4 regions of the Kitasatospora cineracea genome follow, and region 1 is predicted to be linked to each of the others. Evidence: riboswitches for the same ligand, from Rfam matches in the RefSeq annotation. Region 1 holds a riboswitch; each other region holds the start of a gene.
The links. A riboswitch is a leader RNA that binds a small molecule or an ion and turns the genes downstream of it on or off. The one in region 1 is predicted to bind cyclic di-AMP.
Positions count from the first base shown of each region.

Region 2: it holds a riboswitch for cyclic di-AMP, as region 1 does, so the genes downstream of both, EDD39_RS28620 (glycoside hydrolase family 16 protein) here and EDD39_RS17210 (transglycosylase family protein) in region 1, are expected to answer to the same signal.
Region 3: it holds a riboswitch for cyclic di-AMP, as region 1 does, so the genes downstream of both, EDD39_RS41870 (LysM peptidoglycan-binding domain-containing protein) here and EDD39_RS17210 (transglycosylase family protein) in region 1, are expected to answer to the same signal.
Region 4: it holds a riboswitch for cyclic di-AMP, as region 1 does, so the genes downstream of both, EDD39_RS24385 (LysM peptidoglycan-binding domain-containing protein) here and EDD39_RS17210 (transglycosylase family protein) in region 1, are expected to answer to the same signal.

Region 1 is NZ_RJVJ01000001.1:3,779,035-3,786,321, reverse strand. Features, by position in the region: gene EDD39_RS17215 (hypothetical protein) at 120-2,267, opposite strand; cyclic di-AMP (ydaO/yuaA leader) riboswitch at 2,710-2,879, shown strand; gene EDD39_RS17210 (transglycosylase family protein) at 2,864-4,192, shown strand; gene EDD39_RS17205 (hypothetical protein) at 4,302-4,502, shown strand; gene EDD39_RS17200 (AMP-dependent synthetase/ligase) at 4,624-6,531, shown strand; gene EDD39_RS17195 (LacI family DNA-binding transcriptional regulator) at 6,585-7,287, opposite strand, start outside.
Region 2 is NZ_RJVJ01000002.1:471,616-478,902, reverse strand. Features, by position in the region: gene EDD39_RS28645 (SDR family NAD(P)-dependent oxidoreductase) at 168-932, shown strand; gene EDD39_RS28640 (alpha/beta hydrolase) at 1,114-2,292, shown strand; gene EDD39_RS28635 (MoaF-related domain-containing protein) at 2,344-2,670, opposite strand; gene EDD39_RS28630 (guanyl-specific ribonuclease) at 2,762-3,157, opposite strand; gene EDD39_RS28625 (esterase/lipase family protein) at 3,360-4,613, shown strand; cyclic di-AMP (ydaO/yuaA leader) riboswitch at 4,999-5,127, shown strand; gene EDD39_RS28620 (glycoside hydrolase family 16 protein) at 5,141-6,319, shown strand; gene EDD39_RS28615 (hypothetical protein) at 6,327-6,776, opposite strand; gene EDD39_RS28610 (SUKH-4 family immunity protein) at 6,878-7,287, shown strand, end outside.
Region 3 is NZ_RJVJ01000001.1:590,510-597,796, reverse strand. Features, by position in the region: gene EDD39_RS02665 (JmjC domain-containing protein) at 1-379, shown strand, start outside; gene EDD39_RS02660 (nucleoside triphosphate pyrophosphohydrolase) at 453-1,448, shown strand; gene EDD39_RS02655 (SDR family NAD(P)-dependent oxidoreductase) at 1,560-1,979, opposite strand; gene EDD39_RS02650 (cytochrome P450 family protein) at 2,136-3,380, shown strand; cyclic di-AMP (ydaO/yuaA leader) riboswitch at 3,633-3,811, shown strand; gene EDD39_RS41870 (LysM peptidoglycan-binding domain-containing protein) at 3,815-4,480, shown strand; gene eno (phosphopyruvate hydratase) at 4,771-6,057, shown strand; gene EDD39_RS02635 (FtsB family cell division protein) at 6,165-6,605, shown strand; partial or broken gene EDD39_RS02630 (DUF501 domain-containing protein) at 6,647-7,180, shown strand.
Region 4 is NZ_RJVJ01000001.1:5,422,476-5,429,762, reverse strand. Features, by position in the region: gene EDD39_RS24405 (tyrosine-protein phosphatase) at 1-280, shown strand, start outside; gene ppnP (pyrimidine/purine nucleoside phosphorylase) at 398-679, shown strand; gene EDD39_RS24395 (hypothetical protein) at 824-1,432, shown strand; gene EDD39_RS24390 (MFS transporter) at 1,696-3,027, opposite strand; cyclic di-AMP (ydaO/yuaA leader) riboswitch at 3,491-3,658, shown strand; gene EDD39_RS24385 (LysM peptidoglycan-binding domain-containing protein) at 3,662-4,918, shown strand; gene EDD39_RS24380 (CapA family protein) at 4,941-6,155, opposite strand; gene EDD39_RS24375 (AurF N-oxygenase family protein) at 6,317-7,231, opposite strand.

The DNA.
Region 1 (7,287 bases):
CCCGTCGCGCTTCCCCCCTGCTACGTCGACCGGTCCCGACGCGCCTCCCCCCGTGCCACGCCGACCGGTCCCGGCGCGCCTCCCCCCTGCCGCGCCGACCGGTCCCGTCCGGCTGCCGCTCAGCCGGTGGTGACGCGTCCCGTCCCGGGTGCGCGGTCGGTGAAGGCGAGCGCGGGCAGGGCGACCGGGCGCGGCGGGACGGGTGCCTCGGCCGGCGTGGTGGTGGCGTTCCACGGCGTGCCGGCGAGCCCCGGTCCGCCGCCCTTGCCGAGCGCGACGGTCTGCGTCTGCCCGGCCGGGCGGAACAGGATCCGGGTCGGGTCGGGCGCGTCCGGGTCGAGCCACAGTTCGCTGCCGGCCGGGCCGCCGAACGCGCAGTCCAGCACCGCGATGTCGTCGGGCTTGCCGTCGCCGGTGGCCCGGAACGCCACCCCGGCCTTGCGGTAGCCGGTCAGCCGGCTGCGGCTCAGGGTGACGGCCTCGCCGGCCAGTTGGTGCTTGAGGGTGGTCACCGCGTAGTCGGACTGCCCGGCGGCGTCGATCAGCAGCCCGTCGAAGACGGTGCCCTTGTCGCGGCCGAGCGCGTGCACGGCGATGCCGCCGGCGGCGTTCCCGTACAGCACCGAGGCGGTGTAGTCGAAGTCGTTCAGGTAGGCGCCGTGCTCGATGCCCCAGCCGCCGTTGTGGTACGCCGCGTACTGGGTGACGGTGTGGTGGTGCTCGGCGTTGAGCCAGACGAAGATGCCGTTCTGCAGGTTGTTGTGCGCCAGGCAGCGTTCGAAGGTCCAGACGCCCTCGCTGGTCTCCGGCCACTCGTAGCCGGACGCGCCGGTGGCGCCCTGCACGCCGACGGCCACGCAGTCCCGGGCCGAGGAGCCCGTCCCGGCGCCGAGGCTGAAGCCGGTGAGCCGGTAGGCGCGCGGGTTGGGCTCGAAGACGGTGCGGGAGGCGACGCAGCCGTCGTAGGCGATGTCGTCGGAGGGGCCCTGCGGGGTGCGGGTGTCGATCGGGCCGTCCCACCAGTACGCGTCCTCCCAGGTGTCGTGGGAGATGCAGCCGCGGAAGGTGATGCCGTGGCTGGCGTGCGGCACGAAGGCGTGGCTGCCGGTGTCGCGAACCACGACGCCCTCGACCACGGTGCCGCGCGAGGTGTCCAGCAGCATGTGGAAGTGCAGCCCGTACCGGCCGAGCACGGGTTCGGTGACGGGCTTGCCGTCCCAGCTGTCCTTGCCGGCGGCGCGCGGGCCGAGCCAGCGCAGGGCGGCGTGCCGGACGTCGGGCGGGCGGCTGGAGGTGAGGTGGACGTGTGCCCGGCCCTGCTCGGTGCCCTCGATCCGGACGTTGCGGCTGAGGTTGAGCACCTCGGCGCCGAAGGTCGCGCCGCCGCCGGTCGCCACCCGCGGGTGGGCGTGCCGCAGCGGGCCGGTCAGGGTGACGGTGGCGCCGTCGACCCGGGCGACCGTCACCAGGTCGTAGGCGGTGGAGAAGTCCGCGGTGTCGGGCGGCGCGGTCGGGGTGACGGCCAGTTCGTCGCCGGGCTGCCAGCCGTCGGGGGCGGCGGCCAGCTTCAGCGCGGTGTCGCCGGGCTCCAGGTCGGCTGCGGCCCGGACCCAGGCGGTGCGGGGCGCGCCGTCCAGTCGCAGGTAGCCCTGGCCGGTGACCCACAGGCCGGTGTCGCTGTCGACGACGGTCATCCCGCCGCCCGCGAACCGGTGTTCGTCGACCTGCGGGAAGCGCAGGGTGTGGGTGTGCGCGGCGTCGGGGGCCAGGGCCAGGACGCCGCGCACCTCGACGTTGCCCGCGCTGGCCAGGGTCAGCGTCCGGTCGGCGGCGAACACCAGCGAGCCGCCGGGCTCCACCAGCAGCGAGCCGACCTCGGCGTCGGCGTCCAGCACCACCCGGTCGGTGATCCGCACCGCGCTGCCGGGGCCCGGCGGTTTTCCGCCCCAGCCCTTGGCGTCGGACCACTTGCGGCCGCCGGCGTCCAGCACCGGGGGCCGGGTGGAGGGCTGCGGGCTGCCGGCGGCGGGTGGCGGGGCGCCGGTGCCGTGCGGGTGGCCGGCCGGGGTGGCGGTGCCGGTCTGCGCGGCGGCGGCGCCCGCCGGTTCGTCGGCCCCGGCCAGCGACTGCCGCAGGACCACTCCCCCGCCGAGCGCCGCCGCCGTCCCGGCCGCCAGCCAGGTCAGCATCCGGCGCCGCCCGACCGGCGGGCGCCGGTGCCGTGCCGGCGGCGGTTGCCGTTCCTCGTCCTGCCCGTGTTCCACCATGGCCGCCCTTCCAGGTTCCGCCGCCCTGAGCCGTCGGGGGCAGCATAGGCAGCGCGGGCGCCGGAAAGCGGCGGATTCGCTTTCGCTTCAGCATTCTGACGTACCGTCAGGAGGCACGGCGGGGTGCTTCGAGGCAGGGACAGAACGCCCATAAAGCGACAAATGACCCGCACACCGGGTGGACAAACGTGAATAATCCCGCATAGCTCAGCATAGGGCAGCAAAACGGGCACAAGATCACCTATCGCCTGACGTCCCGCCAGAATTCGCCGCCGCTCGCGGAGTTCGCCGAATATCCCTTGATCACCCATTCCGGCCGCTGTGATGCCGGTCACGGGCATTTGCGGATTCTCCTTAATTCCGCTTAATCTCCTGCCCACGTTCGTGGACACACGGACCCAGTTCGCCCGGAACGCCGAGTCCTGCCGCCGGGCGGGTCGGCTCATGCACAACGCACCACGGCAGGGGCGGGGGAACCAGGTAAGTCGCCCCGGGCGGTCGAAGGACCGCACGGGGCTAGGGGTGAAGCCGGGCGCACCACGCGGTGCGCGCGGCCGGGCAACTCCAGCCCGAATCCGACAGCTCACCTCGCAGGCGTGGGAGAGGAACGCTTCTTCATGCTGCCCATCAGCTCCAAGCGCGCCCGCCGCCTGATCGCCACCACCGGTGTCGTCGGCATCGGGCTGTCGATCCCCTGCCTGACCGGTGGCGTCGCCTCCGCGGCGACCGTCTCCACCTGGGACAAGGTCGCGCAGTGCGAGTCCAGCGGCAACTGGGCGATCAACACCGGCAACGGCTTCTACGGCGGTCTGCAGTTCACCGCCTCCACCTGGGCCGAGTTCGGCGGCACCGCGTACGCCTCGCGCGCCGACCTCGCCACCAAGGACCAGCAGATCTCGGTCGCCGAGAAGGTCCTGGCCTCGCAGGGCCCCGGCGCCTGGCCGGTGTGCTCGATCCAGGCCGGCCTGACCAAGGGCGGCGCCGCCCCCCAGGTCGACACCTCCGGCTCCGCCTCGTCCGCCACCGCCGCGCCGTCGCAGTCGCAGACCCAGGCGCCCGCCCAGTCGCAGTCGCAGTCCGGCAGCAAGGGCAAGTCCCAGAACGGCTGGTCGCAGAACGGCTGGTCGCAGGGCAAGTCGCAGTCCCAGCCGCAGGCCGAGCAGAGCGCCCCGGCCGCCACCGCCGACCAGTCGGCCGGCACCTACACCGTCGCGGCGGGCGACTGGCTGTCCACCATCGCGCAGAGCCAGCACGTGGACGGCGGCTGGCAGAAGCTGTACGACCTCAACCGCTCGGTGCTCACCGAGGGCCCGGACATGATCTACCCGGGTCAGCAGCTCTCGCTCGGCGGCGCCGCCACCGCGCAGCAGCAGTCCGCGCCGGCCGCCACCACCTCCTCCACCGGCACCCACCAGGGCTCGTCCTGGAAGGGCAACCGTTCCTCCGCCGCCAAGTCGTCGAGCACCCCGGCCAAGTCGTCCACCGCGACCACCGCCACCGCCTCGACCACGGCCGCCGCCACCGCCACCACGACGGCCGCCGAGGCGACCGCCACCAAGGCGACCGGCTCCAAGGCCGCGGCGATCGACTTCGCGCTGTCCAAGCTCGGCCAGGCGTACGTCTACGGCGGCACCGGCAACGGCGGCTGGGACTGCTCCGGCCTGACCCAGGCGGCGTTCCGACAGGCCGGCATCAGCCTGCCGCGCGTCGCCGCCGACCAGGCCGACTACTCGACCCGCGTCTCGCTGGACAGCCTGCAGCCGGGCGACCTGCTGTTCTGGTCCAGCAACGGCTCCAACTCGGGCGTCTACCACGTCGCCCTGTACGTCGGTGACGGCAAGTACGTCGAGGCCGCGAACCCGCGTTCCGGCGTCCGCACCGAGACCATCGCCAACTGGGCCCCCGACTTCGCGGGCCGCGTCTGATCACGGGCACGACCGCCGCTGCCCCCGGGGACCTGGTCGGCCCCGGGGGCAGCGGCCTATCCTCGGCCGGACGGGGCTCGACGAGACTCGACGACCGGGGAGCGGCACCATGGCGAAAGTGACGATCACGCTGGACGCGGACCTGGCCCTGGAGGTGATGATGCGCGTCGGCGCCACCAGCCCCCAGGACGCGGTGGAACTGGTCGTCCGCGACTACCTCTCCACCGACCGCCGCACCATCGCCCGCGCCGGCGGCACCCGTGACGGCGAGCGCTTCCTCCCCAAGCCCCCGCCCGTCGAAGAGGGCTGACGCCCCGCCGGGCCCGAAACCTCCACAACCTCCGCAACTGTCAAGTAACTTACTGTCTAGTAAGTTCACCGGCCAGTACCTAACCTGGGCGAACCCCCACCCCACCCAAGGGAGTTCGCTCATGGCACACCCCCTCGCCCGGGCCGCCCGCGCCACCCGCCCGCCCGTCGAGGTGCTGCGCACCGGTGGGCGGGTCGTCGAGGCCCGGTCCGCGTACCTGGTGCCGCCGCCCGCCGACGGGGTCCTGGGCGACCTGCCGTTCCGCAACGCGCAGGACGCGCCGGAGGCGGTGGTGGTGACGCGGCGCCGACCGGACGGCTCCTGGCGGGACGTGACGGCCCGTGAGTTCGCGGAGCAGGTCGCGGCGGTGGCCCGCGGCCTGGTCGCGGTCGGGGTCGGCCCCGGCGCGCGGATCGTGCTGATGTCGCGGACCGGGTACGAGTGGACGCTGCTGGACTTCGCCGCCTGGGCGGCCGGCGCCTGCGTGGTGCCGGTGTACCCGACGTCCGCGGTGGAGCAGGCGGAGTGGATCGTCCGGGACTCCGGCGCGGTGCTGGCGGTCGCGGAGGATGCCAGCACCGCCGAGGTGCTGACCGTGGCGATCGCCCGCACCGGCGGGACGGTGCCGCTGTGGCGGCTGGACGAGGACGCGGTCGGCGCCCTCGCCGAGCTGGGCCGCCCCGTTCCCGCCGAGGAGTTGGCGCGCCGCAGACGGGCCCAGGGCCCGGACGACGAGGCCACGCTGATCTACACCTCGGGCACCACCGGCCGCCCCAAGGGCTGCCTGCTCACCCACGCCAACTTCCTCACCGAGGCGGCGAACTGCCACGCCCTGCTGGAGCCGGTGTTCGAGGAGGCGACCGGCCGGGCGCCGTGCACCCTGCTGTTCCTGCCGCTGGCGCACGTGCTGGGCCGGATGATCCAGGTGACCTGCGTGTACGGGCGGGTCCGGATCGGCCACAGCCCGTCCCTGAAACCGGCCGACCTGCGGCCGGACCTGGCCTCCTTCGGCGCGACCTTCCTGGTCGGCGTGCCCTACCTGTTCGAGAAGATCCACCAGTTGGGCCGGGCCGAGGCGCAGGCCAAGGGCGCGGTGAAGGTGTTCGACCGGGCGGCCGCGGTGGCGGTGCGCTACGCCCGGGCCGAGCTGGCCGCGGCGGACGGCGGCCGCCCGGCGCCGCTCTCGCTGCGGCTGGCGCACGGCCTGTACGACGCGCTGGTGTACCGGCGGGTGCGGGCCGCGATGGGCGGCCGGGTGCGGTACGCGATCAGCGGCGGCTCCTCGATCGACCCGGAGCTGCTGCTGTTCTTCGCCGGCGCGGGCGTGCTGGTGCACGAGGGCTACGGGCTGACCGAGAGCAGCGGCCCGTCCACGGTGAACCCGCCGCTGCGGCCGCGGCCCGGCACGGTCGGGCAGCCGGTGCCGGGCAGCGCGGTGCGGATCGCCGAGGACGGCGAGGTCCTGCTGTCCGGCGGTCAGCTCTTCGACGGCTACTACGAGTTGGGGGCGCCGCGGCCCCGGCGGCCGCACTGGTTCGCCACCGGCGACCTGGGGCGGCTGGACGAGGACGGCTACCTGACGATCACCGGCCGCAAGAAGGAGATCCTGGTGACCTCCGGCGGCAAGAACGTCTCCCCCGGCCCGCTGGAGGACCGGCTGCGCGGCCACCCCCTGGTCGGCCAGGCCCTGGTGGTCGGCAACGGCCGCCCGTACGTGGGCGCGCTGCTCACCCTGGACCCGGAGGCGGTGGAGCGCTTCCTCGCGCTGGACCCGCCGACCCCGCCGCACGCGCCCGACGGCGTGGACCTCTCCAGCGCCGTCCCGGTGCACCCGGCGGTGCTGGCGGCGCTCGCCGAGGCGGTGCGGGGCGTCAACGCGACGGTCTCGCGCGCCGAGTCGATCCGCCGGGCCCGGGTGGTGGCGGGCGAGTTCACCGAGGAGCGCGGCCTGCTGACGCCCTCGCTGAAGGTCCGCCGACAGGCCGTCAGCACCGCCTACCGCCGCGACCTCGAACAGCTCTACGCATGACGGACGGCCCCCGGGAGGAGCTCCTCCCGGGGGCCGTGCCGACGAGGCGCCGCTCAGCCGTTGCGCGGGCCGGACCCGGTGGAGCCGCGCATCACCAGCTCGGGCTGGAACATGAACTCGGAGCGCTGCGCCGGGTTCCCGCCGACCTCCTCCAGCAGGGCGTCGACGGCGGCGGTGGCCATCGCCTCGACCGGCTGGCGGACGGTGGTCAGCGGCGGCTCGGTGAACGCTATCAGCGGCGAGTCGTCGAACCCGACCACCGAGACGTCCTGCGGCACCGTCAGCCCGCGCTGGCGGACCGCCCGGATCGCGCCGAGCGCCATCATGTCGGAGCCGCAGACGATCGCCGTGCAGCCCTTGTCGAGCAGCGCCTGGGCCGCGGCGTGCCCGCCCTCCACGCTGAACAGGGTGTGGTGGACGAGTTCCTCGGCCTGCTCGGGGGTGCGCCCGGTGAGCTGCTGCACGGCGGCCGTGAAGCCCTCGATCTTGCGCAGCACCGGCACGTACCGCTTCTGGCCGACCGCGAGGCCGATCGTCTCGTGGCCGAGCTCGACCAGGTGCTGGACGGCCATCCACATCGCGGCCCGGTCGTCCGGCGAGATGAACGGCGCGGCGATCTTCTCGCTGTAGCCGTTGATCAGCACGAACGGGACCTGGCGGCCGGTGAGTTTGGCGTACCGGTCGTGGTCGGCGGTGGTGTCGGCGTGCAGGCCGGAGACGAACACGATGCCCGCGACGCCGCGTTCCACCAGCATC
Region 2 (7,287 bases), on a different contig from region 1:
GCGGGTCCCCCGGTGGGTGCGGTCGGCCGGTGGTGCGGGCGGGTCCAGCCTAGCCCGGGAACGTCACAGAATGCGGATGTGGCACAACGTGCCATCAAGGCGTACCGTGCAGGGCGAGAGGCCGAGCCGACCTCCCGATCCACCCGCACCGCAGGGAGACCCCCGTCATGAAGCGTTTCGAAGGCCGCCGCGTCCTGATCACCGGCGCCGGCTCCGGCATCGGCCGGGCCACCGTCCACCGGATCCTCGCCGAGGGCGGCACCGTGGTCGCCGCCGACGTGGCCGAGGCCGGCCTCGCCGCCACCCGGCAGCAGGCCGAGGCCGACGGCACCGCCGACCGGCTGACCACCGCGGTGGTCGACATCTCCGACGAGGCGTCCGTCCGGGACGGCATCGGCGGCGCCGTCGCCGCCCTCGGCGGCCTGGACGCACTGGTCAACGCGGCGGGCATCCTGCGCTCCGCGCACACCGGGCAGACCACGCTGGAGTTCTGGAACCGGATGCTGGCCGTCAACCTCACCGGCACCTTCCTGGTCACCCGGGAGGCGCTGCCCGCGCTGCTGGCCACCGGCCGCGGCGTGGTGGTCAACTTCTCCTCCACCTCCGCCTCCTTCGCCCACCCCTACATGGCCGCGTACGCCGCGTCCAAGGGCGGCATCCAGTCCTTCACGCACGCCATCGCCGCCGAGTACGCCAAGCAGGGCCTGCGCGCCGTCAGCGTCGCGCCCGGCTCGATCGCCTCCGGCATGACCGCCGACCCGGGCCTGCCCGCGGACGCCGACATGGCGTGGTTCGCCAAGCTGCAGCCCGCGATCGGCCAGGGCTTCGCGGGCCCCGAGACGGTGGCCGGCGTGATCGCCATGCTGGCCTCCGACGACGGCGCGTTCGTCACCGGCACCGAGGTCCGGATCGACGGCGGCACCCACGCCTGACGCCCCCCGCCCCCGCCCCGGACCGCCCGGCCCGGAGCGGGGGAACCGCGGGAGCGGGTGCGGGCGTCACCCCGGCGGCGGGCATACTGCTTGCCGCACCCCCGCGCGCGCCACCCCGCCCACCGGCCCGGCCGCGCCGCGCGGGGAACACCGCGAGCGGAAGGCACGGGGAGCACGGGGCATGGGGCTGACCAGCACGACACTGCTGCTGTTCACGATCGAGGTCGCGGTGGCGGCGCTGGGGGCGACCGTCTGGTGGTGGCCCGCCCTCGCCCGGCGGCACTGGCGGGCGGTGCTCGGACGGATCGGCATGCTGCTCGGCAGCCAGCTCGCGCTGCTCGCCGTGATCGGCCTGCTGGCCAACAACTACTTCTCGTTCTACAGCAGTTGGAACGACCTGCTGGGCACCGGACCGGACGCCCCGGTCGCCGTGCGGGCCGCCGCACCCGCCGCCCAGGCCGCCCCGGCCCCGTCCGCCGCGCCCTCCCGGCAGCCGGACCCGCCGGACCTCCCGGTGCTGCCCGCCCAGGAGACCGGCAGCGAACCGGTCAACACCGGCGGCCCGCGCGACCCGGAGCGGGTCGGCGCGATCCGCGCGGTGCGGATCCCCGGCGCCCGCACCGGCCTGAGCACCGACGGGTACGTCTACCTGCCGCCGCAGTACTTCCAGCCCGGCAACGAGCGGCGCAAGTTCCCCGCGGTCATCGCCATGACCGGCTTCCCCGGCGACGCCAAGGCCCTGATCACCCGCTTCAACTACCCGGGCGTCGCCCTCGACGAGATCCGGGCGGGCCGGATGCAGCCCACCGTCCTGGTGCTGATGCGCCCCTCGCCCGCGATGCCCGCCGACCCCGAGTGCGAGGACGTCCCCGGCGGGACGCAGGCCGAGACCTACTTCGCCGCGGACGTCCCGCGCGCGATCGGCGCCACCTACCGGACCTCCGACGGCCCCGGCGGCTGGGGCGTGATGGGCAACTCCACCGGCGGCTACTGCGCCGCCAAGCTCGCCATGCGCCACCCCGAGGTGTTCGCGGGCGGCGTCTCCATCTCCGGCTACCTGAAGGCCGCCGAGGACGTCACCACCGGCGACCTGTTCAAGGGCAGCGGGCAGCGCCGCGACGAGGCCGACCTGCTGTGGCGGCTGCGCAACCTGCCGATGCCCGCCACCGGGGTCATGCTCAGCGGCGCCGAGAAGGGCGACGGCGACTTCCGCGCCGAGGCCGACGCGTTCACCGCCGCCGCGAAGCCGCCGCTGGCCACCGCGGTGGCCTCCGTCCCCGAGGGCGGGCACAACTACACGACCTGGATCAAGCTGCTGCCGGCCGGGTTCCGGTTCCTGTCGCAGCGGCTGAAAGCCTGAGCGCCGGGGGGGGAGGGTCGGGCCCGGGGGAGGGCCGGGGCCGGGTGAGGGTCAGGCCGGGGTGAGGGTGCCGGTGTGCAGCTCGCCGACCCGGCCGGTCTCGCCCTCCCAGGTCCAGAAGACCTTCACGGTCAGGGCGGTGAGGTCCATGACGTGGCTGACGGTGATGCCGCTGCGCTCCGTCCAGGAGACGAACCAGACGCCGGGGGCGACGGCCGCGACGTGCAGCGGGACGTCCTCGTACTGGCCGGCCGACTCGCCGAGGCCCTCCCAGCGCAGCCGGGTGCCGTCCGCGGAGTAGGAGTTGCGGAAGGAGGCGCCGTTGTCGACCTCGAAGAGGTAGGTGCGGCCGGCGAAGCCCGGCAGGGGGGCGTTCATGGAGGTCCTCGGTCCTTCGGGCGGGTCGGATCGGCGGGCGGGCGCGACCGGGCCGGCCGCACCCGCCCAACCTATCGGACCGGGGCTCCGGTCAGCAGCCGAAGTCGACGCGGCGGAACGACACGTAGTGGTCGGCCGTGTAGTAGTCCTCGTGGTGGAGCTTGCCGGTGATGATCCGCCGGGTGCCGCGGGTCGGGCTGCCCGGGGTGATCACGGTGTACTCGTGGTAGTAGCCGGTGGACTGCGCGGGCAGGACGCCCTCGCGGTTCTGGAACACCACGCCGTCCTGCGAGTACGGGAACGGCCCGCCCGCGTCGATCAGGCGGATGGTGTCGCGGCCCTGGCTGGGCAGCGCCGTGTAGCAGATGTTCCCGCTGACGGCGGCGTGCGCCTGGCCGGCGGCCACGGCGGTCGGGGCGAGGGTCAGCAGGCCGAGGGCGGCGACCGAGACGGCACGGATCTTCAACGCGCGTAGAGTCATTCGCATGCCAGCAGTGTGACGCCCCGTCGGGTCCGGCGGAACCCTTGGCGCGAACACTTCATCCCCGGGCCACCGCCGCACCACCCCGCCGCCGCGTGCCGGACCGCCACCAGCGGCGTCCGCGGGGTGTGGTCCTGACACATGGGGCCCGGACGCCACCGCCCCTACCGTGACCTGACCCCCCGTCACCCCCGTCCGAGGAGGCCCGGTGCGCCACCCGCTCAGGTCCCTGTCCGCCGCACTGCTGGCCGCGGCGCTGCTCGCGCTCGGCCCCGCACCCGCGCACGCCGCCACCGCCGCGCCCGGCTACCTGACCCGGGAGGCCGCGTTCCCCGCCCCCGGCAACGGCTGGGCCCAGGTCGAGCGCTACCTCGACACCACCACCGGCTTCCGGCAGGAGCAGTACCCCGCCGACGGGCGCGGCGACCAGGACGGCGCCCGGGTCACCTACTTCGGCGCCGCCCGCCCCTACTCCGGGCGCTTCCTGCTGTACAGCGCCCAGGGCTGGGACACCGCCCCCGGCACGCCGGTGCTGCTGGTGCACGGCGCCAACGACAACGCCGACCGGGCCTGGGCGAACCCCGGCGAGAGCGGCGGCTGCGGCGCGCCGAACTGCCCCGCCACCGGCATGGCGCAGGCGCTCGCCGCCGCCGGGCACCGGGTGTTCGCCATCGGCTTCGCGCACAAGCAGGGCGACAACCTGCAGCAGGCTCAGGCGGTCGGCGACGCGCTCGCCCTGGTCCGGGCCCGCACCGGCGCCGCCCAGGTCGACCTGGTCGCCTGGAGCAAGGGCGAGGTCGCGGCCCGCGCCTACGTCTCCTCGGTCAAGCCGTCCTGGGGCCGGGCCTACGCGGGCGACGTCCGCCGGCTGGTCACCCTCGGCGGCCCCAACGGCGGCCTCGACTACAGCTACGCCCACGGCTGGGCGTTCTCCCTCGCCACCTGGCCCGCCTGCGGCGGCACCGCCAACGCGCCCTCCCCGCACCTGTACATGACCTGCTACGGCACCTACACCGCCCAGCCCTGCCTGGGCGTCCTGCCCACCGGCGGCTACGACTGCTTCCCCGGCCAGCGCCAACTGCTCGCCCGCTGGGACGGCCGCTACGGCCTCGACACCGCCATGCAGGACTGGTGGACCACGTACTACGGCGGCCAGGGCTACTACACCTCCGGGCAGGGCATCCAGGCCGCCATCGACGCCGGCTCGCTGATCGCACCGCTCCAGCGGGCCGGCGTGCCGGCCGCCGTGCCCGGCTACCTGCTGGCGGGCGGCTCGGCGGACATCCCCGGCATCCTGAACGAGACCCGCGGCCCCAGCGACGGCCTGGTGCTCACCGCCAGCGCGCTGGACACCACCGGCGTCCCGACGGTCGGCGGCACCGCGCTGCTCGGCGGCCTCAACCACCTGGAACTCGCCTGGGCCCCCGCCGCGACCGCCCAGGTCAGCGCCTGGCTGGGATGACGGACCGCGATGTGAGAGTGCTCTCAGCGGGCCCCGGACCCTTGGAGACAAAGCGACAATCTGCCTAGCCTGCGGGTGCGTCCAGGACCGGACGCACCCGCCGACGGGACGCCGAATCCCGCCCGACCGACGGCGTCGTCCCACAGCAACAGACCACGGGCGGGAGCGGGGGACCCACGGCAGTACGCCGCGCCTTCCCCCGCCCCTGCCCGGCGGGCCCGGGTGCGGTTCGGCCCTGTCCGGCCGATCTTGCCGGGCGCGCGACGCCGGATCTCCCCCAGCCCCAAGGGGGGCTGGGAGGTGCCCCCTTCGGCTGGAAGCACCGGCCCAACACCCGAGTACATCCAGTACGAGGGCGTCGGGCCGGCACTCCCAGCCGGGCGCCCGACGTCGCGCGCCGATCCGACAAGATCGACCGGACAGGGCCTCGGGGTGAAGCCGCGCCTGCGCGCGGCCGGGCGGCCTCGGCGCCCGAACCCGACAGCTCACCTCGCAGGCGTCGCGGAGGAACCCGTCCCATGCGACCCATGCCCCTTGCCACCCCCGCCCGCCTCGGCGTGCTGGCCGGCGCCGCCGCGCTGGTCGGCGTGCCGCTGGCCGCCGGACCCGCCGGCGCCGCCACCGCCACCACCGTCGTCCAGGACCGGCTCGCCCCGGCCGGGATGACCGCCGGCAGCGCGAGCACCGCCTCGCTGACCCTGCACGCGAACCGCTGCTTCACCGCGAAGACCGTCGGCGTCGGCATCCGCGACGCGGCCGGCGCCAACCTCGACTTCCCCGGCAGCGCGAGCAACGTCCGGATCTGCTCCGGCGGCGTCACCGTCACCACCGGCGCGCGCACCCTGCCGGCCGGCACCTACACCCAGTTCGGGTTCTGGCAGGACACCGCGGGCGGCTGGCACAACCTGCCCTCGCGCACCCTCACCGTCGCCGGCGCCACCACCGCGCCGACCGCGCCGACGGCCCCGACCACGCCCACCACGCCGACGGCGCCGGACCCGGCCCCGGGCCAGGCGCCCGTCCCCGGCAAGTCGCTGACCTGGTCGGAGGAGTTCTCCGGGCCGATCGCCTGGGGCAGCAAGTGGACCGGCGACCGCAGCAGCGCCTACCGCTACGGCAGCCACAACCCCGACGACAACAAGCTGGACTGGCTGGCCCCGTCCGCCGTCACCGTCTCCGGCGGCGTCGCCACCTTCACCGCCACCCCCTCCGCGCACACCCTGGAGAACGGCAAGCAGGCCTGGGACACCGGCCTGCTCACCACCGAGTACAGCAAGGACGGCTTCCAGGTCCGCACCGGCGACTACATCGAGGCCCGGGTGAAGCTGCCCGCCGGCACCGGCGCCTGGCCCGCGCTGTGGACCTGGAAGGACGGCAACAACGAGATCGACAGCTTCGAGTACCACCCGGACAACCCGAACCTGCTCGAACTCTCCAACCGGATCCGCTCCGGCCTGAAGTACCACACCGACGCCAACGCGATCGCCCCCGACCGCTGGGTCACCGTCGGCACCTACTACGGCGCCGACTCGGTCGACTGGTACGTCAACGGGGCGAAGGTGTTCTCCGACGGCACCGGCGTCGGCGCGAACTGGTCGGCCTACCCGATCCTCAACCTGTCGCTCAGCGCCGGCCAGTACCACCCGGCGGCGAGCGGCAGCGCGCCGGTCTCGTTCAGCGCCGACTACCTGCGGGTCTACCGCTGACGGTCCCTCACGAGACGGTGAGCGCGAACGCCGTCCGGTCGTTCGCCGGGACGCGGTCGTCCGCGCTCACCACCCGCAGCTGCCCCACGGTCCGCAGGCCGTGGGGCAGCTGCGCGTCCGCCCGCACCGGCACCAGCGCCGTCGCCGACCGCAGCGGCGGCAGGCCCGCCGGGAACACGCAGCTGACGGTCCGCCCGGCGGCCGTGCACGAGGACGGGAAGTACGGCCCCTCCGGGGCGAAGCCCGGCGGCAGCTCCACCACCACCGTGAACGGCGAACCCGTCGTCTGCGGACCGCCGTTGGCGACGAAGGCGTGCACCGTCGTCACCCCGCCCGGCGCCACCGGGTCCGGATCCAGCCGCACCACCCGCAGGTCCGAGTCCGAGGGGGCGGCGGCCGCGCCCAGCGCCCCCAGGGCGAGCAGGGGCGCGGCCAGCAGGGCGGGGAGACGGTGCACGGGGGGCCTCCGGCGGAGCGCGGTCAGTCGTGCACCCAGCGTAGCCGCGGCACCCGGACCGCCCCGTCGGACCACGCCGGGCGGCGGGTAGCGTGGGGCGCATGGGAACTGCGGGGGATGCGGGCGGGGCAGCGGTGTGGACGGCCGAACTGCCGGGTGCGGCAAGGGCGTTCCTCGACGGCGCCGGGGTGGGGTGGGAGCCGTCGAACGACGGGGCGGTACGGCGCTTCGGGCGGTACGTGGGGGAGTTCGCCGACGCGCTGGAGGAGAACCTGCGGGAGGGGCTGCGGGTGCTGACCGGGCTGGGGGAGCACTACCGGGGGCCGGTGTACGAGGCGCTGCTGGCCGAGTACCGGGACGCGGCCCGGGGGCGGATGGCCCGGATGGTGGCCGGGGCGCGGACGTGCGCGCGGCGGCTGCACGTGGCGGCCGACGTGATCGCCGGCATGCAGAACGAGGTGGTCGAGGAACTGGCGGCGCTGGCGGCGGACGAGGGCCGGCCGGTGGCGGA
Region 3 (7,287 bases), 3.2 Mb from region 1:
CGGCGGCCCGGCGGACGGCAACTGGGTGCCGGAGCGGGAGGACGGCGACCCGGGCGAGGTGCTGCTGGACACCGTCCTGCGGCCCGGCGAGGTGCTGTACGTGCCGCGCGGCTTCGCGCACCGGGCCCGCGCCGAGGAGGGCGCGCCGTCCACCCACCTGTCGCTGACCGTCCGGGAGGTCGCCAGCGCCAACCTGTACACCGTCGCGCAGAGCCTGCTCGCCGACAGCTGCGAGCTGCCCGGCCGCCCGCTGGACGACGCCGCGCTCACCGGGGCCGCCGCCCGGCTGCTCGACCACGCCGCGCAGCTGCTGGCCGAACTGACCCCGGCCGACCTGCTGGCCGTCACCCGGCAGGTCATGCTCCAGCCCGCGGCCTGAGCGGCCGGGGCCGGCCGCGGGCAGGTGCCGGTAGCGCCCCGCGCGGCGGGCCCGGCCCGGTAGGTTCGACCCCGTGGAGACTCCGAAGTTGACCCTGCTGACCACCACCCACCGCATCGCCCCCGGCCTGCTGTCCTGGCCCGCCTGGGAGGCCCTCCGGTCCGCCCCGAAGGTGCTGGCCGGTGTCGCGGACCACCCGCAGCTGGCCGCGTTGCGCGCCGCGGGCGTCGAGCCGCAGGTGGTCGAGCGCGGCTCGGCCCCGGCACTGGCCCGCCGGCTGCTGGCCGAGGCCCCGGCGCTCTGGCTGGAGAGCCCGGACGGCGACCCGGGGCTGACCGACGCGCTGGCCCGGATCGCGGTGGAGGAGGCCGGCGAGCACCCGGAGATCGAGGTGCTGCCGGGCTCGTACGACCTGCCGGGGGCCCGGCTGCTCGACCTGGTCGCGGTGATGGACCGGCTGCGCTCGCCCGGCGGCTGCCCCTGGGACGCCGAGCAGACCCACCGGAGCCTGGTGAAGTACCTGGTGGAGGAGGCGTTCGAGCTGGTCGAGGCGATCGAGGAGGACGACCGGGAGACGCTCCGGGAGGAGCTCGGCGACGTGCTGCTCCAGGTGTTCTTCCACTCCCGGATCGCCGAGGAGGACGCCGCGGACCCGTTCTCGATCGACGACGTCGCGGGCGACCTGGTCGACAAGCTGATGTACCGCCACCCGCACGTGTTCGGCGGCGTGAGCGTCTCCGGCTCGGCCGAGACCGAGGCCAACTGGGAGCAGCTGAAGGCCGCCGAGAAGCAGCGCGAATCGGTGCTGGACGGCGTGCCGGCCGGCCTGCCCGCGCTGGCGTACGCGGCGAAGCTGGTGTCGCGGGTGCGCCGGGCGGAGTTCACCGGCGTGCCGGACGCGCCGTACGAGCTGCCCGCCGAACTGACCGCGGAGTCGGCCGGGCAACTGCTGCTGGCGATCGCGCAGCGCGGCTACGACCGGGGCGTGGACGTGGACGCGGCGCTGCGGGCGGCGGCCCGCCGCTACCGCGCGGCGGTCCGGTCCGCGGAGGGCCTGCCCGAGGAGTAGGCCCTGTCCGGCCGATGGCGTCCATCCTGCTCTCCGCGGGGGCCGGGGCGACCGTCAACCTGATCGCCAACGGTGTCCGCGTGCCCCCGCGGCAGCGGACGCGGACAGGGCCTAGCCGGCCAGCGGGACGTCCGCGACCGGGCGGCGCTGGGCCGGGACGACCTCGCCGATGGCCTCGCCGACCAGGGTGAGCAGTTCGGCCAGCGGGTCGAGGTGGCCGGGCAGGTCGGCGAGCTGGACGATCCGCTCGCCGTCCGGGCCGGCCACCGCGAACAGGTCGATCGGGCCGAGGTGCTTGACGGCGGTGTCGACCAGCGCGGCGAGGTCCGCGGGGTGGTGGATGTCGCCGGAGACGCCGACCACCGGGCAGCCGGGGCGGTCGAGTTCGGCGGCCAGGTCCTCGGCGATGCCGGGGCGCAGGTCGGCGATGAGCAGCCCGGCGGCGCCGGCGGCGGAGAACCGGCGGGCCAGGTCGGCCCCCGAACCTCCGTCGAGCACCGCGATGACCACCACTGCACCGGCTACTCGCATGGCCTGCTCCCCTTTCCGAGGGCGAACCCGGGGCCGGCCCGCACGCCGCCCACTGTGGTTATCGGAGGATCGTAGGCTCGCCCCGACGCTCCGCAACAGGGATTACCCACCAGGTGACCAGACTCACGCGGTGGTCCTTCCAGATACGGTCAAGACATGCCAGACCAGCCCCACGCCGCCCACCCGCAACTCTTCACCTGGGAGTTCGCGGCCGATCCCTACCCGGCGTACGCCTGGCTGCGGGAGCACGCCCCGGTGCACCGCACCACCCTGCCGAGCGGGGTGGACGCCTGGCTGGTCACCCGCTACGCGGACGCCCGGCAGGCGCTGGCGGACGCCCGGCTCTCCAAGAACCCGGCGCACCACAGCGAACAGGCCCACCGCAGCGGCCGGGTGGGCATCCCCGGCGAGCGGCAGGCCGACCTGATGACCCACCTGCTGAACATCGACCCGCCCGACCACACCCGGCTGCGCCGACTGGTCTCCAAGGCGTTCACCCCGCGCCGGGTGGCCGAGTTCGAGCCGCGGGTGCAGCAGCTCACCGACCGGCTGATCGACTCCTTCGCGGCCCGCGGCGAGGCCGACCTGATCCACGAGTTCGCCTTCCCGCTCCCCATCTACGCGATCTGCGACCTGCTCGGCGTCCCGGCCGAGGACCAGGACGACCTGCGCGACTGGGCGGGCATGATGATCCGGCACACCGGCGGTAAGAGGGGAGGGGTCGGCCGCGCGGTCAAGCAGATCCGCGGGTACCTGGCCGACCTGATCCACCGCAAGCGGGCCGACCCGGGTGACGACCTGATCTCCGGCCTGATCCGGGCCAGTGACCACGGCGAGCACCTGACCGAGAACGAGGCCGCGGCGATGGCCTTCATCCTGCTCTTCGCCGGCTTCGAGACGACCATCAACCTGATCGGCAACGGCGTGTACGCGCTGCTGCGCAACCCGGACCAGCGCGCGCTGCTCCAGCGGTCGCTGGGCCGCGGCGAGTCGGCCCTGCTGGAGACCGGGATCGAGGAACTGCTGCGCTACGACGGCCCGGTGGAACTGGCGACCTGGCGGTTCGCCACCGCGCCGCTGGCCATCGGCGGGGTGGACATCCCGGTCGGCGACCCGGTGCTGGTGGTGCTGGCCGCGGCGGACCGCGACCCGGCCCGGTTCGCCGCCGAGAACACCCTCGACCTGGCCCGCCAGGACAATCCGCACCTGGGTTTCGGACACGGCATCCACTACTGCATCGGCGCCCCGCTGGCCCGGCTTGAGGGCCGGCGGGCGATCGGCAGCCTACTGACCAGGCTGCCGGACCTCCGGCTGGCGGCCGATCCGGCCGAGCTGCGCTGGCGGGGCGGGCTGATCATGCGCGGTCTGCGCGACCTCCCGGTCTCCTTCACGCCCCGCTGACGCCGTTTCAGCACCCGCGACACGCCGTACGACCGGGCCGACGACGCGCCGGGACGGGGGCGCGCGTCGCACGCCCGTCCGGGACGAACCCGGACATACCTGGATCGTTCGTGCACGTGGAGAAATCGTCCGTGATTTCGGCGTGATCATGGTGATATGAGCTTGTGATTGCTCGTCAGCTTTGCCTACTCTCCGAAATGCCCGCAGCTGCGGGCCCCGATCGCGGCACGCCGAGTCCTGTCCGCCGCGCCCTCGGGCCACCGACCAGGTACCGGACAGGAGTGGGGGAACCAGTGTGAACGCCGTGGTCCCAACGGCTTGGGGTGAAGCCGCCGGGCAGCGGGCGCAACCGCGTCCGAACCGTCCGGCGGCCGGGCCAGCCTCCCGGTCCGAACCCGACAGCTCACCTCGCAGGCGTGCGGAGAGGATGTCCCGTGCTGTTCACCAACACTGCTCGCCACCGCCGTAGTACCAAGGCCGAGAAGGTCGTCGTCGCCGCCGGCGCGGCCTCGATCGGCCTGGCACTGCCACTGCTCGCCGCCACCGGAGCGGCAGCCGCGTCCGCCGACACCTGGGACCGCGTGGCCCAGTGCGAGAGCGGCGGCAACTGGAGCACCAACACCGGAAACAGCTTCTACGGCGGCCTGCAGTTCACCTCCTCCACCTGGCGCGCCTTCGGCGGCGGCCAGTACGCGGCCCGCGCCGACCAGGCCAGCCGCTCCCAGCAGATCGCGGTGGCCGAGCGGGTGCTCGCCTCCCAGGGCCCCGGCGCCTGGCCGGTCTGCTCCAAGCGGGCCGGACTCGCCAGGGGCGGCGCCCCCGCCGACGTCTCCGCCGACACCGCCTCGCGCTCCGAGGAGCGCCCCGCCGCACCCCGCGAACCCGAGGGGAAGCCCGCCGCCCGGCCCCAGGCGGCCCCCGGGGACGACGCCCCGCAGAACGCCGCCGGCGGCTACACCGTCCAGGACGGCGACACCCTCTCCGGCATCGCCGTCGCGCAGCGGGTCTCCGGCGGCTGGGAGCGGATCTACCGGGCCAACCAGCAGCTGATCGGCGCCGACCCCGACCTGATCGTGCCCGGCCAGGTGCTCGCGCTCTGACGCCGCCGACCCGTTCCGGGTCCGGCATCCGGGACGCGAGGACCGGAGCCTGACGAGGCTCCGCCGCCGCCCTGACGAGGGCCGCGTCCCCTGACGCTCCGTCCGCTCCCGGCGCGCGCCGAGCAGTTCGCGCCACCGGGAGCGGTGGAACGGCCGTCAAACAGGTGAACTACCAGTGAGTAGCCGGGCCACACCGTGAGACGGGGCCCGGCCGGGCGTGGCCGCGGGGCGCTGTGCGGCTAGGCTCTGGTCGTAACGACCACACATCCGCTTCCGCTAGGAGATGCCTCGTGCCGTCCATTGATGTCGTCGTAGCCCGTGAGATCCTCGACTCCCGCGGCAACCCCACGGTCGAGGTCGAGGTCGGTCTCGACGACGGCAGCACCGGTCGCGCGGCCGTCCCGTCGGGTGCCTCCACCGGTGCCTTCGAGGCCCTGGAGCTCCGCGACGGCGACAAGAACCGCTACTTCGGCAAGGGCGTCGAGAAGGCCGTCCTCGCCGTGATCGAGCAGATCGGCCCCGAGCTGGTCGGCTACGACGCCACCGAGCAGCGCCTCATCGACCAGGCCATGCTGGACCTGGACGCCACCCCGGACAAGTCCTCGCTCGGCGCCAACGCCATCCTCGGCGTCTCGCTCGCCGTGGCGCACGCCGCCTCCGAGGCCAGCGACCTGCCGCTGTTCCGCTACCTGGGCGGCCCGAACGCCCACGTGCTGCCCGTCCCGATGATGAACATCCTCAACGGCGGCTCGCACGCGGACTCCAACGTCGACATCCAGGAGTTCATGATCGCCCCGATCGGCGCGGAGTCCTTCTCCGAGGCCGTCCGCTGGGGCGTCGAGGTCTACCACACCCTCAAGGGCGTGCTGAAGGAGCGCGGGCTCTCCACCGGCCTGGGCGACGAGGGCGGCTTCGCCCCGAACCTGGACTCCAACCGCGAGGCCCTGGACCTCATCACCGAGGCCATCAAGAAGGCCGGCTACACCCCGGGCAAGGACGTCGCGCTCGCCCTGGACGTCGCCGCCTCCGAGTTCTTCGAGGACGGCGCCTACCAGTTCGAGGGCAAGGCGCTCTCCTCCGCCGACCTGATCGCGTACTACGCCGAGCTGGTCGCCGACTACCCGCTGGTCTCCATCGAGGACCCGCTGGACGAGTCGGACTGGGACGGCTGGAAGGCCATCACCGACGCGATCGGCGACAAGGTCCAGCTGGTCGGCGACGACCTGTTCGTCACCAACCCGGAGCGCCTGCGCAAGGGCATCGAGACCGGCACCGCCAACGCGCTGCTGGTCAAGGTCAACCAGATCGGCTCGCTCACCGAGACCCTGGACGCCGTCGAGCTGGCCCAGCGCAACGGCTACCGCTGCATGATGTCGCACCGCTCCGGCGAGACCGAGGACGTCACCATCGCCGACCTCGCCGTCGCCACCAACTGCGGCCAGATCAAGACCGGCGCCCCGGCCCGCTCCGAGCGCGTCGCCAAGTACAACCAGCTGCTGCGCATCGAGGAGATCCTCGACGACGCCGCCGAGTACGCGGGCCGCTCCTCGTTCCCGCGGTTTCGCCCTGCGAACTGACGAGCACGGCAAGGGCTGAGCACTCCCGAGCCTGTTGTGACCGGTGCCCCGGCTCCCACCGCGTAGGGTGGGGCCGGGGCACCGGCATGCGCAGGAGGGGCGAGCAGATGGCCAAGTGGAGGATTCCCGGGTTGGCGGCGCGACCGCGCTTCACCAGCCGGGCCACCGTGCTGGTCCTCGTGCTGTGCTCGCTGGTGGCGATACTCGCCTACCCCGCCCGGCAGTACATCGCCCAGCGCGGCGAGATCGCCGACCAGCGGGCCAAGGCCGAGCACGCCCGCCAGCAGGTCGACGAGCTGCGCCGGGAGAAGGCCCGCTGGCAGGACCCGGAGTACGTCAAGGCGCAGGCCCGCGAGCGGCTGCACTACGCGCTGCCCGGCGAGACCCCGTTCGTCTCGGTCTCCCCGCCGCCCGCGCCCGGCGCCAAGCCCTCCCCGGCGGACGCCGCGGCCGGCCCGCCGAAGGCCGCCAAGCCCTGGTACGCCGCCCTCTGGGACTCGGTGGACGCCGCCGACGCCGCGGCGCCCGCGCCGCAGCCGGCCCCCTGACGACCCCTCACCCACCCCCGGACGAACAGACTCCTGACCTGATGAGCAACCAGAACCCTCCCGCGTCCGACGCCCCCGAGGTGTCCGAGCGCGACGTCGCCGCCATCGCCGCCCAGCTCGGCCGGGTCCCGCGCGGGCTGCGCGGCGTCGCCCACCGCTGCCCGTGCGGCAACCCGGACGTGGTGGAGACCGCGCCCCGGCTGCCCGACGGCACGCCGTTCCCGACGCTCTACTACCTGACCTGCCCCAAGGCCGCCTCGCTGATCGGCACCCTGGAGGCGGACGGCGTGATGAAGGAGCAGACCGCCCGGCTCGCCGAGGACCCGGAGCTCGCCGCCGCCTACCGGCGGGCGCACGAGGACTACATCGCCCGCCGGGACGCCGTCGAGGTGCTGGAGGGCTTCCCCAGCGCCGGCGGCATGCCCGACCGGGTCAAGTGCCTGCACGTGCTGGTCGGCCACTCGCTGGCCGCCGGGGAGGGCGTCAACCCGCTCGGCGACGAGGCGATCGGGATGCTGGAGCAGTGGTGGGCCAAGGGCCCGTGCGTCAGCGACGCCGAGGTCGACGCGGCCGGCGCGCGGGTCGCCCGCAACCGGGCCAAGGCCGCGGCGCAGGACCACGACGCGGTGATCGCCGCCAAGGAGGCACTGAGTGCCGAGCGGGCGGCCCGCAAGGCCGCCGC
Region 4 (7,287 bases), 1.6 Mb from region 1:
CGGTGCGCCGGAGGCCGAGGTCACCGCCGACTTCCTCCGTTCCAACGCCGCGCTCGGCCTGACCGTCGCCGACCCGGCCGTGCCCGGCCACGCCGCCCGGCCGGTCGCGGCCGGCCACCTGCGCCGGGCCCTGCTCTCCGTCCGCTCCCACCACGGCGGCCTGGACGAGCACCTGCGCGCCCACGGGGCCAAGGCCTCCGAACTCGCCGCGCTGCGCGCCGCGTTCCGAGCCCCACGGGGCCCGGGGCCGTCGGTCCCGGGTGCCGCCACCGGCCGGTGACCAACCGGCGGACGCTCCCGGCGACCGGGCCGCCCGCGCCGATAGGCTCGCCCCCGCCGCGGCCGGGTGCACGACGCACCGGCTGCCGTTCCGCACCCCTTCCGCAGGAGAACACCCATGCTCAAGGTCAACGAATACTTCGACGGCACGGTCAAGTCGGTCGCCTTCACCTCCGCGGACGGCCCGGCGACCGTCGGTGTGATGGCCCCCGGCGAGTACGAGTTCGGCACCTCCGCCCCGGAGGTCATGCACGTGGTCAGCGGCGCCCTGACCGTGAAGCTCCCCGGCTCCGACGACTGGCAGACCTTCTCCTCCGGCGAGCGCTTCTCCGTTCCGGGTGACAGCAAGTTCCACCTCCAGGTCTCGATCGACACGGCCTACCTCTGCGAGTACTGCTGACCCCGCGGCCCGCTCCGCCCGCCGCCGCGGACGTGCCGGACCGCCTCTCCCCGTCGGTCCGGTAAAGGCCCGGCCAACCCGGTCACGGCCCGGACGGCGCGCCCTACGGTGGACCGGTCGACCACCGACCGACGGGGGACCACCATGGGCAGAGCCGGACCGCACCGCCCGGAGAGGAGCGCACCCGGGCCGCTCCGCGCCCGCTCCCGCACCGGCTGCGCCGCCGTCATCGCGGTGCTCGCACTCCTCCTGGTCTCCCTGCTCGGCGGCACCCTCGCCTACGGCGCGGCCGGGAACCTCGGCTACCAGACCGGGTGGCGGGGCACCCCGCGCCTGGCGATGACCATCGACTCCTGTTCCTCCCACGGCAGCGGACAGAGCCTGGTGCACGCCTGCTTCGGCCACGGTGACCGGGGCAGCGCCGACACCGTCGACGGCGAGTGGCTGCTCGACGACCTCAGCCACGGCTACCACCGGGGCACTGTCCTGAGCGTCCGCTGCTCCCCCACCGGCGGCTGCGTCGAGGTCGGCGCAGGTCACGTGGCGGGGGACATCGCCAAGCTCCTGTTCGGCCTGTGGCTGGCCACCGCCACTCCCGGCGTGGGGCTCGCCCTGCTGTCCGTCCGCCGCAACGAACGCCCCGGCCGGGCCCCGAGGACCGGTCTCAGCCTGCCGTTCCGCCTGGGCCTGGTCTGGTTCGCCGCCCTACCGGCCCTGGCCCTGCTGTCGGGCGTCCTCTCCCTCTTCCTCTGATCTCCCCGTGAGCGGATTCCCTCCTCCTCTTCCGTTCGCCGCGAGCGGTCCGGCCCTGACCGCACCCGGCCCCGTCCCGCCCGGTGGCGTCCCCTCCTCGGCGTTGACGGCGCGTCAGCTCCGCGGATGCGTCTCGCACATCCCCACCGCCACGGTGGCGCCGGCCGCCGCGGTGAGCGCTGCGATGGGCCCGGATCGCGGTGGTCAGGCCGTAGGCGTCGATCAGAACGCCCGCGGCCGGTGCGCCGACCGCGCATCCCCCGTCACACCACCGCTTCCGCCGCAGACCCCAGCCCGACCCCAGCCCCAGCCCCGGACTCGGACTCGGACTCGGACTCGGACTCGGACTCGGACTCGGACGGCAGGCTCGCCGGCAGGTGGCGGACGGCGGGCAGCGCGAGGAGGGTGAGTGCGGCCGGAACCGCGAGGACGGTCATCCCGAACAGCGTGGGGCGCACGCCGAGGCTGTCCGAGAGCGGGCCGGCCAGCACCAGCCCGAGCGGCATCAGGGCGACGGAGATCAGGTGGTCGTAGGAGCTGACCCGGGAGAGCACCCGCTCCGGTATGTGCACCTGGAGCGAGGTCTCCCAGAGCACGAAGCACAGGGACACGCCCACACCCGTGACCGCCTCCAGTGCGGCGATCACCCAGACCGGCGCGCCGGACCCGATGATCGCGGCCTGGCAGGAGGCGACCGCCATCGCCACGGCCGCGACGGCCATCGGACGGGCCGGTTTCAGGCGGTAGGAGCACACGTCCCCCACGATCGAGCCGAGGCCGAACGCGATGACCACCACCGTCCACGCACCGGCACCGCCCCACTCGTGCTCCGCCAGCACCGGGCCGAGCACGAACACCGAGGGCAGCACCACCACGTGGTAGACCGCGATGGCCAGCATCCCCGACCACACCCACGTCCGGCTGCGCACCTGCTGCCAGCCGACCCGGAGTTCGGCCAGGAAGCCGAGCCGCTCGGCCCGCTCCGCCCCGCCGTCGACGCCGCCCGCGCCGCCCGTGGTGGCCGTACCGTCCACCGTGCCCAACCTGGCCAGCACGGCGGCGCTGACCGCGAAACTCGCGGCGTCCACCGCCAGCGCGCCGCCGGGCCCGACCGCCGCGATCAGCAGACCGGCCAGTGCGGGCCCGACCACCAGCCCCGTCGACTGCACGAAGCCGCGCAGCGCGTTCGCCTCGCGGAGGCGGTCGGCGGGGACGAGCAGGGGCAGCAGCCCGGTGGAGGCGGGGAGGAAGAAGGCGTCCGCGACACCGAACACCGCCATCAGCAGCGCCAGCAGCCCGACCCGGGCGGTGCCGGTGAGCAGCAGCACCGCGGCGGCGGTCTGGACGGCGCACCGCAGCAGATCGGAGGCCAGCATGATCCACTGTCTCGGCATCCGGTCCGCCCAGACGCCTCCGGCGAGCGTGAACACCAGCAGCGGGAGCAGTCCGGCGGCCGTGACCAACCCGACGTCGGCGGCCGAGCCGCCGATCGACAGCACGGCGAAGGGCAGCGCGACAAACGACACCCGGTCTCCCAGGACCGACAGCGACTGGCCGACGAACAGCCTGGCGAACCGGCGTTCGGTGCGGAGCACTTCAGGAATCAAGGCACCCACAGAACCTCCCCAACAAATTCGACGGATCCGACCACGCACCCACCGGAACAGCGAGCACGGCGATCGTAGGAAGCCCGCCGACCCCCTGTCGCATCATTTATCCGCAACGCCGCGAATGCCCCGATTCTCTCCAATTCGCCGTCTCAGCAGGCAAGTTGGCGGTCCACGACCATCGCCGCCGACGGATCGGGGCCCCTGCCTACCCCACTCCCCTCCGCCCCAATCCCACCGATCGGCCAGACTTCTCCAGCCGATCCGCCGACCGCTCCCCCGCCCGAGCCACCGTCAACAGGTCGTTCACACACCACGCAGGGCCCGGCGTGACGGAGGCGTGATCCGGGCGCGACGCGCTTGTGATTGCCACGTTCGAGTGAATAGGCTCGTCCCGGCCCGCACCGCCGGGCCCCCGCGCGCGACAACGCCGAGCCCTGTCCACCGCGTTGCGGGTCGACCACCACAACCCTTGGGCAGGGACGGGGGAACCACGTTAGTTGCCATCCCCCACGGCTAGGGGTGAAGCCGTCCGCGCCGGATGACCGGGGCGCGACGGCCGGGCCTCCCTCCCGGCCCGAACCCGACAGCTCACCCCGTAGGCGTGCGGAGAGGATCTCGCATGCTCTTCACGGGTTCGGGACGTCACCGCCGGCAGGGCCCGACGGAGAAGGCCGCCGAGCGGGCGATCGCCGCAGCCGGTGTGGCCGGTGTCGGCATCGCCCTGCCGCTGCTCGCCGTGACCGGCGCGCACGCCGCCCCCAGCGCGGTCTGGGACCGGGTCGCCGACTGCGAAAGCGGCGGGAACTGGAACTCCGACCAGGGCAACGGCGGCTACGGCGGCCTGGGGATCAACGCCCAGCGCTGGACCGACTACGGCGGCACCCAGTACTCGGCGCTGCCGAACGGCGCCACCCGCAGCCAGCAGATCGCCGTCGCCGAACGCATCCTGGCCACCGAGGGCCCGTCCCCCTGGTCGGCGTGCGCGGACGACGCGGGCCTGAACACCGCCAGCGCGCCGGGCGTCGTCGACGACAACGACTCGGCGGACGAGACGGGTTCGCTGCGCGGCGCCCGCGGCGTCGCGGCGGTCAACGCCGCCGCGGACGGCAGCACCGTCCCGGACGGGAAGAGCGCGCCGGTGTTCTCCGGCCTCCCCGGCTACGACCCGGTCTCGCACGTGTACTGGTACGAGAAGAACGGCGCCTGGTTCTGGACCAGCCACCAGAGCCTGTACGAGCGCTACATGCAGCTGGCGCACCCCCAGCCGCAGCCCAGCGCGCCCGCCACGGAGACCCCGGCCACCCCGGTCACGCCGGCCCCGACCACCCCTGCCCCGGACGCCTCGGCCACCCCGACCGTCCCGCCGGTCTCCCCCGGCCTCCCGCTGCTGCCGACCGACCCGACCGACCCGACCGCCACGCCCAGCCCGGGCACGCCCACCACCCCCAGCCCGGGCACGCCCGCCGACGGCGGCAACGGGACCGTGCTGCCCACCCTCCCGGGCACGGGAACGGGAACGGGCACCGCCTCGCCCAGCCCGTCCACCGGCACCGGTGCCGGCAGCACCGACAGCGCCACCACCCCCACCGCGACGCCCACCACCGGCAGCCCGACCGCTCCGGGCACGGGCAGCGGCGCCACCGCCGCCGCGGACGCGTCCGCCACGCCGGCCGCCCCGGCCGAGTCGACGCCCCCGGCCCAGGCCCAGGCGCCGTCCGCGCAGCCGTACACCGTGGGCCCCGGCGACACGCTGGCCTCGATCGCCCGCAACCACGACCTGGGCGGCGGCTGGTCCGAGCTCTACGAGTCGAACCAGCAGACGGTCGGGGAGAATCCGGACCTGATCCGTCCCGGCCAGGTGCTGAACCTGGGCTGACCGGCGCCCGGCCCGGCCGCCGTCACTTCGGGACGGCGGCCAGGCCGGTGCAGCCGCGCAGGCCGTCGCGGCGCTGCTGGGCGGCCTTCGCCGCGCTGCCGCCCTGCGGGACGGGCACGCCGCGGCCGTCGATGTGCGCGGGGGTGAAGGTCTCGCCGGTGACGCGGCCGTCGGCGGTGACGGTGATCGTGGTGACGCCGGTCTCGTCGGAGGCGGTGTAGTTCGAGGTGCCGTACCAGAGGAAGTTGCCGAAGCCGTACGACACGTAGGTCTTCCCGAGCATGCCCGCGCCGAGCATGGTGTGGGCGTGGGTGCCGACCACGGCGGTCGCCCCGGCGTCGGCGAGCTTCTTGGCGAGTGAGGTCTGCGCGCGGGTCGGGCAGGCCACGCCTTCGTCGCCCCAGTGCAGGTAGACCAGGACCACCGGCGCCTGCGCCTTCGCCCCGGTGACGGCGCGCAGCAGCGCGGCCTCGTCGAGGGCGGACGCGATGCCCGGCTTGTGCGCGCCGGCCCGCCACTTCTGGTTGGTGATCTCGTTGACCTGGCTGGCCGCCAGCACGGCGACCTTCACACCGCGCACCGTGCTGACGTGGGGGGCGTACGCCTCCTCGGCGTCCTTGCCGATGCCGATCACGGGTACCGGGGAGGCGGCCTTGGCGGCGAGGGTGTCGGCGAGTCCGTCGGGGCCGAAGTCGACGGCGTGGTTGTTGGCCTGGGAGACCACGTCGACGCCGGCGCCCTTGAGCGCGTCGAGCGCCTTGGGCGTGGTGCGGAAGGTGTAGGTCTTGGGCTCGGCCCTGCCGCGGGAGGTGATCGCGGTCTCCAGGTTGAGCACCGCCAGGTCGGCCGCGGAGAGCGTCGCGGAGATCGGGCCGAGCGCGGTGTCGGCCTTGGTCGCGCCGAGCCGGGCGGCGGTCCGGCCCTCGAAGTGGACGTCCCCGGCGAACGCCACCGTGATGCTGCCGCCCGCGCCGGCGTTCTCCGGCGCCTCGCTCCCCGTTCCGGCGGACGGCCCCGCCGTCGGCTGTCCCGCCGTCGGCTGCCCTGCCGTCGGCTGCTCGGACGGGGCCGCCGAGGTGGACGGACCGGGCGGGGTGGAGACCGGCGTGCCCCCGGCGGTGGGGGCGGCGCGGTCCGCGGACGGTGCCGGGCCGCCGCATCCGGCGACGGTGCCGAGCAGCAGGACGGCGGTGGCGGTGACGGTGGCGGCGGTTGAGCCGGCCGTGGTGCGGCGCATGAACGGACCCCCCGGTGGTTCGGTGACGACGCACTGTATCCGCGCCGCTCGAACACCGGAAGGCCACATCACCACCGGACGGTCACGATTCCCGTCCGCCTCGAGCCGCCGTCCGGCCCGGCGACCGTCGACCCGCGACCGGACACCCTGCGGCCGTCGACTCAGGCCACCACCCCGGCGGCGCGCAGCAGCCAGCGGTTGGTCCGGCCGACCAGTCCGGCCCGGTCCAGGACGGAAACCACCTTCTGCGCCATCTCGACCTTGGTGGCCCGCCAGTGGGGGTTGGCCCGGGCGACGGCCCGGCCGGTCTTCGGCTCGATGCCGACGGCGGCGTACAGCCGGGGGTGGATCAGCGCGGTGGTGGCGTAGTAGACGATCAGTCCGATGAACAGCTGCTCGTACCGGCGGCGGACCGGGCCGAGGCGCTTGCGGACCAGTTCCTCGCGGGCGTAGCTGATGTGCCGGGCCTCTTCGATGACGTGGATCCGGGAGACCTGGCGGGTGAGCGGCTGGAGGGTGTCGTCGTTCATCACCTCGCGCTGGAAGGCGTCCAGGATCTCCTCGACGTACATGGTGCCGCCGAAGGTCTGGCTGTGGGTGGAGATCGCCTTGAACAGCCGGCCGAGGTTGTGCGCGACGAATCCGGCGCCGTACGCGGGGACGCCCATCTTGGCGATCATCCGGGCGAACATGATCGAGTGCCGGCACTCGTCGGCGATCTCGGTGAGCGCGTACTGGACGTGGTTGCTGGTCGGGTCCCGGTCGAAGGCGTGGCGCAGCAGCATCTGCATGAGGATCTCCTCGAACCAGATGCCGACGCTGGCGATGGAGGCGACCTCGTGCTTGGAGAGTTCGATCCGCTCCTCGTCGGTCATCCGCTCCCAGAGGTCGGTGCCGTAGAGGGAGAGGTGGCGGGGCGGACAGTAGTAGGCCCCGGGGACGGGGTCGGCGTCCCAGTCGACGTCCTTGAGGGGGTTGAACGAGAGCTTCGCGGAGGAGGCGAGCAGGCGTTCGGCAGTGCGCTCCCGGTCGGGGGCGGTGCGGGCGGACTGGGTGGAGGCGGGCTGGGGCGGCATGCCGGCTCCTTCGCGGTGGGGGCGTGGAGGGTGGAGTGGTGGCACTGCCGTGAAGG